Regions from separate parts of the Rhizobium sp. RHZ02 genome, predicted to be linked through region 1. Evidence: predicted binding sites of a transcription regulator. Region 1 holds the regulator's gene; each other region holds the start of a gene.

Region 1 (4,195 bases):
GATGTCGAGAAATACGGCTCGGACGGCGGCCCGCTGCACGACCCGACGGTTATCGCCTATCTGCTGAAGCCGGAGCTTTTCAAGGGGCGGACCTGCAATGTCGAGATCGAGGTGAAGTCGGAACTGACTGCCGGCATGACCGTCGTCGACTGGTGGCACGTGACCCACCGCAAGCGCAATGCGCAGGTCATGCGCGATGTCGATGCGGACGGATTTTTCGATCTGCTGATCGAGCGTTTCGCCCGCATCTGATTTCGGATTGTTTGACGGGCGCCTGAGGGATCAGGCGTCCTTCTGGTCGAAAACCGAATTGGTTTCGGGTTCGACCAGCTTCGGTCCGCCCTTGGCGACGCCGACCATGGCCGGGCGCAGAACACGCTCGCCAATCGTGTAGCCAGCCTGAACGACCTGAACAACGGTGTTGTTCGGCACCTCAGGGTTCGGTACTTCGAACATGGCCTGGTGGAAATTCGGATCGAACTTCTGGCCAACCGGCTCCAGCTTTCGGACACCGTGGCGCTCGAGCGCCGCCAACATCGAGCGTTCCGTCATCTCGACACCCTCGATCAGCGTTGTCAGGCCGGCATCAGCGGCAGCCCTTGCTTCCTCCGGAATCGCATCGATGGCGCGGCGCAGGTTGTCCGAAACGGCCAACATGTCGCGGGCGAAGCCAGCAGCCGAATAGGTCTTGGCGTCCTTGATTTCCCGCTCGGTGCGGCGGCGCAGGTTATCCATCTCGGCAGCAAGCCGCAGATAGCGGTCGCGCAGCTCTGCGTTCTCGCCCTTCAGAAGTTCCAGCGGATCGGGCTGTGCGGTGGCTTCGTTCTCGACGTTTGCGGCGGCGTCCGCTGCGGCTTCGGCCGCGGCTGCGTCAGGTCCGTTCTTCGTCGTTTCGTCAGTCATGACGTTCTCCGGTGATTGGTGTCTTTTAGGATGTGCCCGATATCGAGCTTTGACGGGCAAAAATCAAGTCTGCGTGACTGAAAAGCGCGCGATGCGGGGCAACTCATGCCGGGTTGAGCGAGAGGGCCAGCTTGACTTGCTCGCGCTAAAGTTCTTTTATTTTAGAGCTACCTAAACCTTTCTTGCTTCGGCCTAATCCTGGGTCAGGGAGCTGCTACCATGAGCGATCAGAAAAGCTATTCCGGGCGCTGCTTCTGCGGCGCCGTGGAGATTGTTGCTACCGGCGAACCGGTGGCGATGGGATACTGCCACTGTGCCTCCTGCCGGCATTGGTCCGCAGGGCCGGTCAATGCCTTCACGCTCTGGCAGCCCCAGGCTGTCCGGGTCACTAAAGGCGGAGAGCATGTCGAGGGCTATCAGAAGTCCGATACCAGCGTGCGGAAGTTCTGCGAGCTGTGCGGTGGGCATCTCTACACCGAGCACCCGACCTGGGGCGTCACCGACGTCTACGCGGCACTTCTGCCGGATCTCGACTACACCCCGGCGCTGCACGTGAACTATCAGGAGAGCGTGCTGCGCATTCGTGACGGCCTGCCCAAATATAAAGACATGCCCGCGGAGATGGGCGGCTCGGGCGACACGTTGCCTGAGTAGCCGCGCTACTTCGCGCCGCGTGACAATCGCGTCATAAGCTGAGCGGTATAATCGACCATCGGGACGATGCGCGAGTAGTTGAGACGCGTCGGCCCGATCACTCCCACGGCACCGACAATGCGGTCGTCATCGTCACGATAAGGCGCAACGATCAACGACGAGCCGGAGAGCGAGAAGAGCTTGTTCTCAGAGCCGATGAAAATGCGCACACCTGGCCCGCTTTCGGCCAGATTGAGGAGTTCCAGCAAGCTGTCTTTTTTCTCGAGGTCGTCGAACAGCATGCGCAGGCGGTCGAGATCGTCGGCACCGGCGAGACCGGCGAGCAAATTGGCGCGGCCGCGAATGATGAGCTGAGCCGGTTTGCCTTCGTCCGCGCTGCCGGACCACACAGCGATGCCGCGCTCGACGAGATCCTGCGACAGCGTGTCGAGTTCGCGGCGGACATCGTCCTTCAGTCGGCTCAGCTGATTGCGCAGTTCCGGCAGCGTCTGGCCGGTCATATGCGCGTTGAGGAAGTTTGCGGCCTCGGTCAATTGCGATGATGTGACGCCTGCCGGAAGCTCGATGATGCGGTTTTCCACCTGGTCGTGATCGCCAACGAGCACCGCAAGCGCCTTGGTCGGCTCGAGGCGAATGAACTCGACATGCTTGAGCACAGGATCGCTTTTCGAGGTGATGACAAGTCCGGCGCCGCGCGAAATGCCCGAGAGCATTCGGCTCGCCTCGTTCATCATCAATTCCATCGGATTGTCGCGGCTTTCGGCGCGCACCTGCCGATCGATGTTGGCACGATCCTCGGCCGAGAGATCGCCCACCTGCATGAAGGCGTCGACGAAGAAGCGCAGGCCGATCTGCGTCGGCAGACGCCCGGAACTGACATGCGGTGAATAGATGAGGCCGAGTTCTTCCAGATCGCTCATCACATTGCGTACGGACGCCGGCGACAGCGACATCGGCAGGATTCGCGAAAGGTTGCGGGAACCGAGCGGTTCGCCCGTTTCCAGATAGCCCTCCACGATGCGGCGAAAGATTTCCTTGGAGCGTTCATCCAGCGCAGCCACTGCCTCTGAAACCGACGTCGATCTGAACTCCATGAAACCTTGCGTACCCGTGCTGACGATGATCCGACAAAATATAGCCAATCTCTCCGCAGCGGCAAAAGGGAAATTGCAAATGGACGCTGCCAATCGTAGAAGCTCTCAACACCATAGCACGCATGATCTACCCGAAGCCTGCTCACGCCTTCGGCACGATGATTAGGAGAATAGTATGCGGCCCTCAGGCAGAAAAACCGACCAGATGCGCAAGGTCTCTTTCGAGCGCAATTTCTCCAAGCACGCGGAAGGCTCCTGTCTGGTGAAGTTCGGCGATACGCATGTGTTGTGCACGGCGAGCGTCGAGGAAAAGCCGCCGGCATGGCTGCGCAACACCGGCAAGGGCTGGGTTACGGCCGAATACGGCATGCTGCCGCGCGCCACCGGCGATCGCATGAAGCGCGAAGCTGCGGCCGGCAAGCAGGGCGGTCGCACCCAGGAGATCCAGCGCCTGATCGGCCGCTCGCTGCGCGCCGTCGTCGACCTCAAGGAGCTCGGCGAGCGCCAGATCACCCTCGATTGCGACGTCATCCAGGCGGACGGCGGAACGCGCACCGCCTCGATCACGGGCGCCTGGATTGCGCTCTACGACTGCCTGAAATGGATGGAGAGCCGCAACATGCTCAAGGTCGAGCGCGTGCTCAAGGACCATGTCGCGGCCATTTCCTGTGGCATCTTCGCAAACCAGTCGGTCCTTGACCTCGACTATCTCGAAGACTCCTCGGCCGAGACCGACGCGAACTTCGTGATGACCGGCACTGGCGGTATCGTCGAAATTCAGGGCACCGCCGAAGGCACGCCCTTTACCGACGAGGAGTTCGCTTCGCTGATGACGCTCGCCAAGGGGGGCATTGCCGAACTCGTGGCGATGCAAAAGCAGGCGATCGCCGGATGAACGACGTGCTGGAAGGCATGCTGGAGACGGCGCTCTATGCTGAGGATCTCGACAAGGTCGAAGCCTTCTATGAAGGCGTTCTCGGTCTTTCGAAGATCTCGCGGAGCGGCAACCGGCATGTCTTCTTTCGCTGCGGCCCCGGCGTGCTGCTGATTTTCAATCCGAAAGAAACGATCAAGCCGCCCTCAACGACCGCGCTGCAGGTGCCGCCTCATGGCACAAGCGGTGCGGGACACGCCTGTTTCCGCGTCTCGGGCGAAAATCTCGATGCGATTGCCACCCGGTTGATGTCCGAGGGTGTCGCCATCGAATCCGAAGTCACCTGGCCGCAGGGCGGCCGATCGATCTATTTCCGCGATCCAGCGGGCAACAGCCTTGAATGCGCTGAAGCCCGTATCTGGGGCCTCGAATAGGACAATCATGCGCAAGCTCGAAACCAAGACCATTGTCGTTGCCAGCCACAATGCCGGCAAGATCCGGGAAATCCAGGACCTGATCGGCCCCTTCGGCTTCACCGCGAAGTCGGCGGCTGAATTGAACTTCGTGGAGCCTGACGAAACCGGCACCACCTTCGAGGAAAACGCAAAGATCAAGGCGCTCGCTTCTGCGGAAGCCGCTGGACTTCCGGCGCTGTCGGATGATTCCGGCC
Region 2 (4,195 bases), on a different contig from region 1:
AAAGGAGAAACCCGTTCTTCGACCTTCCGCATCCTGAGACCTTTCGACCTGGCGGTGGCGCTAGAAGATCTGGTGTGGCGGGTTTCCCAAGACAAGACGGCTGATGACACCTATTTCGTACGATCGCGCGTATGGCTTGCAACTATGTGCCACTTCTTCCGCCGACCGCTCCAACATCCATAGACATCCTATCTCGGCAAGGCTTACGGGGGGCTCGGGCGCATCGGAACGCCTCGCGGCGAGGAGAGGCCATACGAAACCCGGTCATGGATCCTATCGCTCTGCTGCCGCGCCATGCCCGTTCGAGCAGCTCCCCGGCAGCGTTCCGGAGACCTCTCGCCAAAAATGCGTTGGGCCGCCTTTTTGGAATTCGCCCTGGTCGACCAGCCGGAACCGCATGAGGGTATAATCGGCCTCCGAGCCACATCGGCTGCTGATCCGAGGCATTGCGCTGAGGGCTGGCTCTGAGACCCTCGCGTATGGCCGGCCGGGGGTCTTGAACCGCCTAGCGGCGCTCACCCGCTGGCCCTTGCACGCGCCCGTCTCCAATACTAACTTTTGGTTATTGTCGTTGGTAGGAAAAGGAGGAAAAAATGCCGACGTCAGATATCCTTTGGAATAGTCCCGTAAATGTTCGGCTTCCGAATGGCACTGAGAAGTCGTTCCAAAGTATCCACGACACCTTGGACTTTCTTGAGAACGATTGGCCCAAGGTACACGGTGCGTATCACGACGCAGCAGTAGCGAGCTGCCGAAATGCCCTCAATCGACAAACTCCTCCCGCGGTAAGTAAAGAACTCTTTCTCGCGGCATGCCTAGAGGCGGGCTTTACGGCTCGAAGCGTTATCAGGCGAGCGAGCGGCCACGGCTTATCGGAAACCGCTCACCGACATTTCTGATCCGACAACGCCGGAACGAATGACCGGCAACCGCCTTTATCGGCCAGAGGCATTTGCCTCAACCCTTCAGTCCCAACGCTTGCCCCGCTCTTCTAGCGGGGCCTCCAAAGCGATCGAAACAGAGACGTTCTTCATGGAGGATGTTGTGATGTCTCGAAAACAGTTCAGTCACAAGATGAGCCCCTAAATTCCGACGACCTACGCAAGCAGTCTGGAGCAACTGGCTTCCGCGACCCATCATCACACGGAGACCGGTGACGTGCGATAGGCCGGGCTCATCAAACCTGCGTCACGAAAAAAGCCAAGAACCGAAGAATCCGGAAATTCAAGTCTCAGTGCAGCTTGAACTCGCCTTCGACGCGGCACCATTCGTTCTGTCCGGTCAGGCGCTGATGCGTATAGCGGATGGAACGCAGCACCCATCGAGATTGGCCCGCCAGTAATCAAGGAACTTCTGCATCGCAGGAAAATCGGGAGCAATCTTGCCAAACGAAGGGTTGCAGCACGGATTCAAAATCAGGAATGCGGTAGAGTTTATGGGCAGTGGTGAGGCCGAAGCCATTGAGCTGACACTCCAGATCCGATGAAAATCCCATGCTTCATCTCCGTTTAGTGACACTGGCGAATGTGGCGCAAAATTTTGAGGCCAGCAACGGATTTTCAAACGTAAAGACCCCTGTTGTTGTTTTTTTCCAGCGTGTTAGCAGCCGCCTCTGAAGAGAGCCATTTTTTGTTTTGACCTCTTGAAATCGAAAAATCGCAAAACCAGATCATTTCGCGTAAAACGCTCGACTGAGGTTTTGCTCCCGCCCGGACTGGTCATCCGGTTCGGCCAGGGGAACAACGTCATCATTGTTTGTCCATCGGAGGAAAACATGTCGTTCCGACCGCTTCATGATCGCATTCTTGTCCGCCGGGTTGAGTCCGAAGAAAAAACCAAGGGTGGCATCATCATTCCCGATACCGCCAAAGAAAAACCACAGGAAGGCGAGGTCATCGCCGTCGGACCCGGCGCGCGTAACGATGCCGGCCAGGTCCAGCCGCTCGACGTCAAGGCTGGCGATCGCATCCTGTTCGGCAAATGGTCCGGCACTGAGATCAAGATCAACGGCGAAGACCTGCTGATCATGAAGGAAAGCGATGCCTTGGGCATCATCGAAGCCCCGGCAGAGCAGAAGCAGGCCGCCTGAAGGCCGACCGATCAGTTAAATTAGCTGCCTATTGAGGAGTTAAAGAAATGGCTGCGAAAGAAGTCAAGTTCCACACCGATGCCCGTGAACGAATGCTGCGTGGGGTGGATGTGCTTGCCAATGCTGTGAAGGTGACACTTGGCCCGAAGGGTCGTAACGTCGTTATCGACAAGTCCTCCGGCGCGCCGCGCATAACCAAGGATGGCGTAACGGTCGCCAAAGAAATCGAGCTTGAGGACAAGTTCGAGAACATGGGCGCGCAGATGCTGCGCGAGGTGGCTTCGAAGACCAACGATCTCGCTGGCGACGGCACAACGACCGCGACGGTGCTTGCCCAGGCAATCGTCAGGGAAGGTGCCAAGGCGGTGGCGTCCGGCATGAACCCAATGGACCTGAAGCGCGGCATCGACCTTGCCGTCGACGCTGTCGTCAAGGAACTGAAGACCAACGCGCGCAAGATCTCCAACAATTCCGAGATCGCCCAAGTCGGCACGATCTCCGCTAACGGTGATTCCGAGATTGGCCGTTACCTTGCTGAAGCAATGGAGAAGGTCGGCAACGAAGGCGTCATCACCGTGGAGGAAGCCAAAGCCGCCGAAACCGAGCTCGAAGTCGTCGAAGGCATGCAGTTCGATCGCGGCTATCTCAGCCCCTACTTCGTCACCAATGCTGACAAGATGCGGGTCGAGTTCGAAGATCCTTGTATCCTCATCCACGAGAAGAAGCTCTCGAACCTGCAATCGATGCTCCCGCTTCTCGAAGCCGTCGTGCAGTCCGGCAAGGCGCTTCTCATCATCGCCGAGGACGTCGAAGGCGAGGCACTCGCTACGCTGGTCGTCAACAAGCTGCGTGGTGGCCTGAAGATTGCTGCCGTCAAGGCTCCGGGCTTCGGCGATCGGCGCAAGGCTATGCTGGAAGATATTGCCATCCTGACCGGCGGCACGGTCATTTCCGAAGACCTCGGCATCAAACTGGAGAACGTGACGCTGAACATGCTTGGGCGTGCCAAGAGGGTCGCGATCGAGAAAGAGAACACGACGATCATCGATGGCGTCGGTTCCAGGGCCGAGATCGACAGCCGCGTTGCGCAGATCCGCGCGCAGATCGAGGAAACCACCTCCGACTATGACCGGGAGAAACTGCAAGAACGTCTTGCCAAGCTCGCTGGCGGCGTGGCTGTCATTCGCGTCGGCGGTTCGACCGAAGTCGAAGTCAAGGAAAAGAAGGACCGTGTCGACGACGCGTTGCATGCGACCCGCGCGGCGGTTGAGGAAGGCATTCTGCCGGGCGGTGGCGTGGCACTGCTGCGGGCCATTAAGGCGCTCGACAATCTTGATGTGGCAAACCCGGACCAGCGTGTCGGAGTCGACATCGTCCGACGTGCGATCGAGGCCCCTGTCCGTCAGATCGCCGAGAATGCCGGCGCAGAAGGTTCGATCATCGTCGGCAAGCTGCGCGAGAAGTCCGACTTCTCCTACGGCTGGAACGCCCAGACCGGCGAGTATGGTGATCTCTACGCACAGGGCGTCATTGACCCGGCCAAGGTCGTGCGCACCGCGCTTCAGGACGCAGCCTCCGTTGCCGGCCTGCTGGTGACGACGGAAGCCATGATCGCCGAAAAACCCAAGAAGGAAGCCGCTCCGGCGATCCCCGCTGGCGCCGGCATGGACTTCTAGGTGGATCAGCCAGGCCCGCCCGTCGGGCGGGCCGTTCCCGGAGTGAGAAATGAATCCGACGTCTTTGCCAACAAAGGAGGAGGCGCGTTTGTGCGCGAGTGTCGTCAAGGAAATCTCCCAGACAAGGGGAGTTTCCAGAGACCCGGTCGCTATCGGAAAGCTAACCGTGCTGGTGGCGCGGCTCTTCAACAGCGGGCTCCGAGAACGCGATGATCTCACGTCAGCCGCTATGCGATCAGCCCATTCGCAGAGCGATCTGATGCAGACCCACACTGGAATGCGCACATCGTCAAATAGTAAAGAGTGAAAGGCGAGGGTCGCTTGCGGTCTGCAAACGGGCATTTTTCGAGGCGACCCGACGCCGGAGCGTGCAGTTGATCAGGATGGCTACGGACTCGACGAGATCGTCCAAATGCCGCCAAAGGTACAC
Region 3 (4,195 bases), on a different contig from region 1:
GCCGCGCGCTGCTTCCAGCGCCGCAGCCGCCTTGGGAAAGGGATCGACTCCATTGTGCAAGACGCCCCAGACATCGCAGAACACCGCGTCGTAGTGGCTGGTGATTTCTGCAAAGTTCTCGATCCGCTTGGCCATTCCGATTTCCCGCTGTCGTTAAGTCAAGGTGACATCGCAAAGGCATGCCGGGATGGCAAGGCATTTTGCAGTGAGCAACGGCAAAAAACTGTGCTCGTCGATTAGAGAAGGGCCTCGCCCGTTTTGATTAGCAGGCCTGCGGCAGTCGACACAGCAAGTATCGTCAGGAGGCCCTTCTCGAATCGGAAGAGCATCACGCACGCCATTACAAAGATCCCAAGCGCCGCGATATCGAGGGTCCGCCACTCCGGCCATGCGACGCTGACGATTGGCAGACCGGTTTTCCCGGACAGGAGTGCGGCACGGCCAACTTCGGCGAAGAGCACGTGCAGACCGAACCAAAGGGCAAGGTTGAGGATGACGCCGACTACCGCCGCGGTGATCGCCGAAAGGGCCGACGAGAGGTTTTCGTTGCTGCGCAGCTTCTCGATGTAGGGAGCCCCGGCGAAGATCCAGATGAAGCTCGGCACGAAGGTCGCCCAGCCGGCGAGGAAGGCACCAAGGAAGCCCCCGGCAAGCGGCGCCATGGCGAGCGGGTTGCGATAGCCGGCGAGAAATCCGACAAAACAGAGAACAAGAACAAGTGGCCCGGGCGTCGTCTCGGCAAGTGCCAGTCCATCGAGTATCTCGGCCGGCTGAAGCCAGGCGTAATGGCCGACGGCGACCTGGCCGACATAGGAGAGGACGGCGTACGCGCCTCCGAAGGTGATGACGGCCATCTTGGAGAAGAAGATGAAGACCGCGCCGAAAACATTGGTTTCGCCGCTCAGGGTTTCGGCGATCAGGTCCGTCGGTACATCGAGGCCGCGAATGAAAAAGAGTGGCGACTGCCAGACAAGGATCCAGAACACGAGCACCACAAGAGGCCTTGCGATCACATGCGTCGTAACCGCGGGAAAATGCGTGCGCGAAGAGGCTTGCGGCAAGACCGGCGCTGCCAATCGACGCTTGGAATACTTCATCCATAACAAGCCTGCTGCTGCGGCCAGGATGATAACCAGAGGAAACGGCAAGTTCAGGAAGAAGAGAGCCAGGAACGACGCTCCGGCCACATAATAATGAAAGCGCTCCCTCAGCGCTCGGCGCCGCACCCGGAGCAAGGCCTCGATGACGATTGCCAAAACGGCAGCCTTTGCTCCGAAGAAAAGCGCGGGAAGCCACGCGGCCTCCTGAAAGACGGCGTAGAGGCTCGACAGCATCAGGATGACAAGGAAGCCCGGCAATACAAACAACAAGCCGGCAATGAGGCCGCCGCGCACGCCGTGCATCAGCCAGCCGATATAGGTGGCCAGTTGCTGAGCCTCCGGGCCAGGCAGCAGCATGCAGAAATTCAATCCGTGCAGGAAGCGCTCCTCGGAAATCCAGCGCTTCTCATCGACAATCGTCGTGTGCATCAGGGCGATCTGACCGGCCGGCCCGCCGAAGCCCAAGCAGCCGATGCGCGCCCATACACGCGCCGCCTCCCCAAGTGTCGGTACCGCTATGATTTCGTCCGCCGGGATCGTTTTGTTCACGGTTGCCGCCCCCTGCCCCAAGCTGCTCGATACCATCGGCGTGTATGCGCGGCAATCCTGACGCCACTCGCCCCGCGGGTGCCGCAAACGTTCCGGGGATACAAAAGCTCTCCAGCTTCAGGACGTTCGGAAATCTCGGAGAGAACGCAGCCTGTCGCACTTCCGACAAGGATTTGCTGTTAAGGCTGTTTGTGAGGACGGCGAAGAAAAATTGCGGCCGTTCTTGACTCCCCGTTGGGCCACTCCTAAATGCTGCCTCGCTAGCACTCACCAAGCACGAGTGCTAACACCCATCCGTGCGGGCCGCTCTCGGCCTGCGAGTGTCATTTGATCGAGGGATTAGACAATGGCAAGCACCAATTTCCGCCCCCTTCACGATCGCGTCGTTGTCCGTCGCGTTGAGTCCGAAGAAAAGACCAAGGGCGGCATCATCATTCCCGACACCGCCAAGGAAAAGCCGCAGGAAGGCGAAATCGTCGCCGTCGGTTCCGGCGCTCGTGACGAGTCCGGCAAGGTCGTCGCTCTCGACGTCAAGGCTGGCGATCGCGTTCTGTTCGGCAAGTGGTCCGGCACTGAAGTCAAGATCAACGGCGAAGACCTTCTGATCATGAAGGAAGCCGACATCATGGGCATCATCGGCTAATCAGCCGTTTTTCCCCTTTCCGATTTTAGCTACGGGCCCATAGCCCGGACAACTCGAATTCAGGAGTTTCAATCATGGCAGCTAAAGAAATCAAATTCGGCCGCACCGCGCGCGAAAAGATGCTGCGTGGCGTCGACATTCTCGCTGACGCAGTGAAAGTAACGCTCGGCCCGAAGGGTCGTAACGTCATCATCGACAAGTCCTTCGGCGCTCCGCGCATCACCAAGGACGGCGTTTCGGTCGCCAAGGAAATCGAACTGGAAGACAAGTTCGAAAACATGGGCGCCCAGATGGTCCGCGAAGTTGCTTCGAAGACCAACGACATCGCCGGCGACGGCACGACGACCGCAACGGTTCTCGCTCAGGCGATCGTTCGCGAAGGCGCCAAGGCTGTTGCAGCCGGCATGAACCCGATGGACCTGAAGCGCGGCATTGACCTCGCTGTTGCTGAAGTCGTGAAGGATCTCCAGGCCAAGGCCAAGAAGATCAACACCTCGGAAGAAGTTGCCCAGGTCGGCACGATCTCCGCAAACGGCGAAAAGCAGATCGGTCTCGACATTGCTGAAGCAATGCAGAAGGTCGGCAACGAAGGCGTTATCACCGTCGAAGAAGCCAAGACCGCTGAAACCGAACTCGAAGTCGTCGAAGGCATGCAGTTCGACCGCGGCTACCTCAGCCCGTACTTCGTCACCAACCCGGAAAAGATGATCGCTGATCTCGAAGACGCCTTCATCCTCCTGCACGAGAAGAAGCTCTCGAACCTCCAGGCCATGCTCCCGGTTCTCGAAGCTGTCGTTCAGACCGGCAAGCCGCTCCTCATCATCGCTGAAGACGTCGAAGGCGAAGCTCTTGCTACGCTCGTCGTCAACAAGCTGCGTGGCGGCCTGAAGATTGCTGCTGTCAAGGCTCCTGGCTTCGGCGATCGCCGCAAGGCCATGCTCGAAGACATCGCGATCCTCACGGGCGGCACTGTCATCTCCGAAGACCTCGGCATCAAGCTCGAGTCGGTTACCCTCGACATGCTCGGCCGCGCCAAGAAGGTTTCGATCTCCAAGGAAAACACGACGATCGTCGACGGTTCGGGCGCCAAGTCCGACATCGAAGGCCGCGTTGCCCAGATCAAGGCCCAGATCGAAGAAACCACCTCCGACTACGACCGCGAAAAGCTGCAGGAGCGTCTTGCTAAGCTCGCTGGTGGCGTTGCAGTCATCCGCGTCGGCGGTTCGACGGAAGTCGAAGTGAAGGAAAAGAAGGACCGCATCGACGACGCGCTCAACGCGACGCGCGCTGCTGTTCAGGAAGGTATCGTACCGGGCGGCGGCGTTGCCCTGCTGCGTTCCTCCGCCAAGATCTCCGTCAAGGGCGAGAACGACGACCAGGAAGCTGGCATCAACATCGTTCGCCGCGCTCTGCAGGCTCCGGCCCGTCAGATCGCCGAGAACGCTGGTGACGAAGCATCGATCGTTGTTGGCAAGATCCTCGAGAAGGGTCAGGACAACTTCGGTTACAACGCCCAGACCGGCGAATACGGCGACATGATCGCCATGGGTATCGTCGACCCGGTCAAGGTTGTTCGCACGGCTCTGCAAGACGCAGCTTCGGTTGCTTCGCTGCTGATCACCACCGAAGCCATGATCGCCGAGCTGCCGAAGAAGGACGCTCCGGCTGGCATGCCGGGCGGCATGGGCGGCATGGGCGGCATGGACATGATGTGATAGGCGAAAGCCTATCGCTGAAGCGTCCATAAAGCTTCACCGATCTATCTCCTGGTTTTCCCGGAATAGGAAGGGCGGTCTTCGGACCGCCCTCAGATTGCTGACAAACCCCTGGCACCGTCTGGGGGTTTGTGATTCATTGGGACATGTTGAAGAAACCTGCCCCCACCCAGACGGCTCTTGAGATG
Region 4 (4,195 bases), on a different contig from region 1:
CGCGCAGCTTGCCGACGATGATCGAGCCTTCGGCACCCGCGTTCTCGGCGATCTGGCGCACCGGCGCTTCGATCGCGCGGCGAACGAGGTCGATGCCGTGCCTCTGGTCGGTATTCTCGGTCTGCGTGTTGTCCAGTGCTTTGACGGCCCTCAGCAAAGCGACACCACCGCCCGGCAGCACGCCCTCCTCGACGGCCGCCCGCGTGGCATGCATCGCGTCGTCGACGCGGTCCTTGCGTTCCTTCACCTCGACCTCGGTTGAGCCGCCGACGCGGATGACGGCAACGCCACCAGCAAGCTTGGCCAGGCGCTCCTGCAACTTCTCGCGATCGTAGTCCGACGTGGTTTCCTCGATCTGCGCCTTGATCTGCGCGACGCGGCCCTCAATCTCCGTTTTCGAGCCAGAGCCGTCGACGATCGTCGTGTTATCTTTTTCGACGACGACCTTCTTGGCGCGGCCAAGCATATTGAGGGTCACGTTCTCGAGCTTGATACCGAGATCTTCAGAGATCGCGGTTCCGCCAGTGAGGATCGCTATGTCCTCCAGCATCGCTTTGCGGCGGTCGCCGAAGCCCGGCACTTTGACGGCAGCCACCTTCAGGCCGCCGCGCAGCTTGTTGACGACGAGCGTCGCCAGCGCCTCGCCTTCGACATCCTCGGCGATAATCAGCAGCGGCTTTCCAGATTGAACGACCGCTTCGAGAACCGGCAGCAATGTCTGCAGGTTCGAGAGCTTCTTTTCGTGGATCAGGATGTAGGGTTCCTCGAACTCAACCCGCATCTTCTCGGGGTTGGTGACGAAATACGGCGAGAGATAACCGCGATCGAACTGCATGCCTTCGACGACTTCCAGCTCCGTCACCGCGGTCTTGGCTTCCTCGACGGTGATCACCCCTTCGTTGCCGACCTTTTCCATCGCTTCTGCGAGGAAGCGGCCAATCTCGGTGTCGCCATTGGCCGAGATGGTGCCAACCTGGGCGATCTCGTCGTTCCTGGTGACTTTACGGGCGTTCCGCCGCAGTTCCTCGACCACAGCTTCGACTGCTTTGTCGATACCGCGCTTGAGGTCCATCGGGTTCATGCCCGACGCCACAGCCTTCGCACCTTCCTTGACGATCGCCTGAGCGAGAACAGTCGCGGTGGTGGTGCCGTCACCAGCGATGTCGCTGGTCTTCGAGGCAACCTCCCGCACCATCTGTGCGCCCATATTCTCGAACTTGTCCTCAAGCTCGATCTCCTTGGCGACGGTCACGCCGTCCTTGGTGATGCGGGGCGCGCCATATGACTTGTCGATCACCACGTTACGGCCCTTGGGACCGAGCGTAACCTTGACGGCATTGGCGAGGATGTCGACGCCGCGCAGCATCCTTTCGCGGGCGTCGGAATGGAATTTCACTTCCTTGGCAGCCATTTTTCTACTCCTTCCTCAGGCAGCATTCCTTGTCTGGCAAGTCCGGATCGGCACTAGGCTGCGTTTCTCGCTACGGCGTCGATCTCGACCACGCCCATCACGTCCGATTCCTTCATAATCAGGAGATCCTCGCCATTGAGCTTGATCTCGGTGCCCGACCATTTGCCGAACAGAATGCGGTCACCCACTTTCACATCGAGCGGTCGCAACTGCCCGCTGTCGTCGCGCGCACCCGGGCCGGCGGCAACGACCTCACCTTCCTGTGGTTTTTCCTTCGCCGTATCTGGGATGATGATGCCGCCGGCCGTCTTTTCCTCGGCCTCGATGCGGCGAACCAGGATACGGTCATGCAACGGACGGAACGTCATTTCGCTCTCCTCATCGACAAACAGATTTTTCAACGGGTCCTCGGCGCCGCATTCGGAGCGAACCGACGCGGGGCGCGCCGACCCTTTCGGCATCGCGCGCAAATCGATCTGGTTTTTGTCTTTTCGAGTTTCAAGAGGGAATCAGAAATTTTTTAGCACTCCACCAGGTCGAGTGCTACCGGCATGAATTCATGAGACTATTTCACGTCGCTGGTGGTTGGATGGTGTGGCTGCCTCTTGACGCAAGGCATCATGATCCCCACCTCATTCTCATCGACGCCCAAGTGGGTCGACACCAGTCCGGGAGCCCCAAGCTTCTTGGCGCTCCCTCGTACCTATGTTGAGACGAAGTCTTCCGCGGCTTCGGCCCGCCATCGTTGCTCGGTGGCACGTCGCCCTTCAATGGTTCGTGGCCGCACGAGGAAATCGAGGAGAATGACAACGAAATCCGCCTGATCGCGGAGGTACCAGACGTCGAACCAGACAACATCGAGGTGCTGCTGGAAGATGGCGTGCTTACGCTTCGCGGCGAGAACAAATCGGAGACTGAGGACAAGGATCGCCGGTTCAGCGAGCGCTACTACGGGCGCCTCGAACGGCGGCTGGCCCTTGGTCGCCAAGTCGATGAGGACAAGGTCGCCGCAACGTTCAAGAACGGTCTGCTCACCTTGACGCTGCCGAAGACCGAAAAGGCGCGAGCCAACGTCAAGCGGATCACGATCGACAGCACCAAATAATACCGACCGCCGCAAGCCAGCCGGGTGCCAACGTGCCCGGCTGGTTATTCGCGTGGCAAAAACCGATGACGTGGTTGACGGAACCCCTTGCACGCATTTTTCGCCCGTCACGCTCTGTGATGACTTCGGCGCGCGTCTCGGGGCGACCTTGGCTGCTGGTATTCGAACGGCAAGCCCCACCCGTCATCGACTATCTGATGGGCTACACTGGCGGGAGTGACACGCTGACTCAGGTTGAACTGCATTTCCCAACCCGCGATGCCGCCATTGCCTACGCAAAGCGACAGAAACTGAATTGCACCGTCGTAGACGACAGGAGCCGCCGTCCCTAGTTTTCGTTGATATCGCCGGCAAGCTCTACCATTCAATCCCCGTTGCTGCGCGATCGGCGCATCGATCGGCATCGCCAATTTTCGGAAGAGCCCGCCGCTGAAGCGGCGGGCCGTGCTCTCCTTTTCTCGATCATACATGTGCATGCGAGTTCCGCCGATAGTCCCAGAGTGCCCAGGCTGACACGGCGGTGACGAGCACGCCGAGGACCACATGGGTCCACATCGCGTTCATGTTCGCCGCGAATTGAAGCAGCCAGGGCGAGACCATCAGCCAGGAGAAGGTGCGGCTCAACCGCACCACAGCCTACCGCTCCTCCAGGCCTAAAAGCGGCCGCCGGAACAATAATGAAAAGCGAAAGCTGGCACCGTGCCGTCTGAAGAAGGCATTCTCTCAATGTGAACTGAATTCCCAGTCCGTATATCTTTGACGGGCCGCCTCATATGAGAACCGCCCGTCGGAAAGCTGGCAAGGCTTTGAAGCAGGCGCCCAGATAACTCCGTCAGATATCGTACCGCGAATCGAGCTCTCGCAGGGCAGACCGAACCTCATCGATTGAAACCGGCTCAGGCGTTCCTGGCATATGACGGAGAGCTGGCTTCGAATCTATCGCGTAAAAGTCCGAAGCCCACGCGGCGAGAATGGCCCGTTTATCATCGACAGAAAGTGCAGGAGCCTTCACCACATCCATTGGACGTCGAAACGGCGACCAGTGAGATGCTAGAACTTCCGGTCCGATGTTCACGGCAGTTGCGGCAATCTGCTTAAACATATCGTCCATCATCGGTTCACCTCAGCTTACGTGTGGATCCCGACTCCACCTCGGATAAGTCGCCGTTACCGGGTCAGTTTCCGGCGCCAGCAGATCGTGTTTTTCCGCGAAGGCGGCAAACAACCCACGTGCGGTCTCAGCTTCGATCTCGCCGCGCAAGGCGGCGCGGCACGCCTTGAGCGCAACCGAATGCGGACCATCCCTGAGTGATATCGGCCACTCGACCAGATGGCGGTAAGCGTCCATCACGTTTCTCACTTCCGTCGGAAATCCAAGGCCGACGAGAATACGCACAGGGTTCTCGAACATATCGGGTTTCATAACTCTCTCCTTTCCAACCCGCGATGTTGCAGCACGCCACTACAGCGTCGCCCTCCGGTGGAAACTTGCTCAAGCGGCGCTCTGGGCTTCGATCTGCGGCGCGGCGTCCGGCCGTCCGAGAGCGGAACCGCTTTGAATGCTGACCTTGCGCGGTTTCAATGCCTCCGGAATCTCCCGGACGAGATCGATGGTCAGCAGACCATTGTTCAATCCCGCTCCACTCACCCTGACATGGTCGGCAAGCTCGAAACGATGT

The links. The regulator HrcA, encoded in region 1, represses chaperone genes, less so after heat shock. The targets are predictions, from matches to a motif close to GTTAGCACTCNCNNNNNGNGAGTGCTAAC.
Region 2: groES (co-chaperone GroES) is a predicted target of HrcA. The motif match lies at 1,599-1,627, and genes of this name have one in related genera.
Region 3: groES (co-chaperone GroES) is a predicted target of HrcA. The motif match lies at 1,909-1,937, and genes of this name have one in related genera.
Region 4: IB244_RS14090 (co-chaperone GroES) is a predicted target of HrcA. The motif match lies at 1,931-1,959, and genes of this name have one in related genera.

The regions. Positions count from the first base shown of each region.
Region 1 covers NZ_JACUZX010000004.1:145,959-150,153, forward strand. The annotation lists gene IB244_RS08415 (nucleoside hydrolase) at 1-252, shown strand, start outside; gene grpE (nucleotide exchange factor GrpE) at 283-903, opposite strand; gene IB244_RS08425 (GFA family protein) at 1,123-1,557, shown strand; gene hrcA (heat-inducible transcriptional repressor HrcA) at 1,563-2,651, opposite strand; gene rph (ribonuclease PH) at 2,827-3,546, shown strand; gene IB244_RS08440 (VOC family protein) at 3,543-3,959, shown strand; gene rdgB (RdgB/HAM1 family non-canonical purine NTP pyrophosphatase) at 3,967-4,195, shown strand, end outside.
Region 2 covers NZ_JACUZX010000013.1:107,043-111,237, forward strand. The annotation lists gene IB244_RS33155 (SPW repeat protein) at 1-32, opposite strand, end outside; gene IB244_RS19110 (DUF982 domain-containing protein) at 594-899, shown strand; partial or broken gene IB244_RS19115 (aspartate-semialdehyde dehydrogenase) at 1,232-1,495, opposite strand; gene groES (co-chaperone GroES) at 1,775-2,089, shown strand; gene groL (chaperonin GroEL) at 2,137-3,765, shown strand.
Region 3 covers NZ_JACUZX010000037.1:37,558-41,752, forward strand. The annotation lists gene IB244_RS29725 (TIGR01459 family HAD-type hydrolase) at 1-135, opposite strand, end outside; gene chrA (chromate efflux transporter) at 237-1,685, opposite strand; gene groES (co-chaperone GroES) at 1,996-2,292, shown strand; gene groL (chaperonin GroEL) at 2,367-4,007, shown strand.
Region 4 covers NZ_JACUZX010000007.1:171,780-175,974, reverse strand. The annotation lists gene groL (chaperonin GroEL) at 1-1,411, opposite strand, end outside; gene IB244_RS14090 (co-chaperone GroES) at 1,465-1,779, opposite strand; partial or broken gene IB244_RS14085 (Hsp20/alpha crystallin family protein) at 2,124-2,516, shown strand; gene IB244_RS14080 (NADH dehydrogenase ubiquinone Fe-S protein 4) at 2,582-2,848, shown strand; partial or broken gene IB244_RS14075 (SPW repeat protein) at 2,979-3,122, opposite strand; gene IB244_RS14070 (hypothetical protein) at 3,349-3,630, opposite strand; gene IB244_RS14065 (DUF982 domain-containing protein) at 3,640-3,939, opposite strand; gene IB244_RS14060 (Hsp20 family protein) at 4,009-4,195, opposite strand, start outside.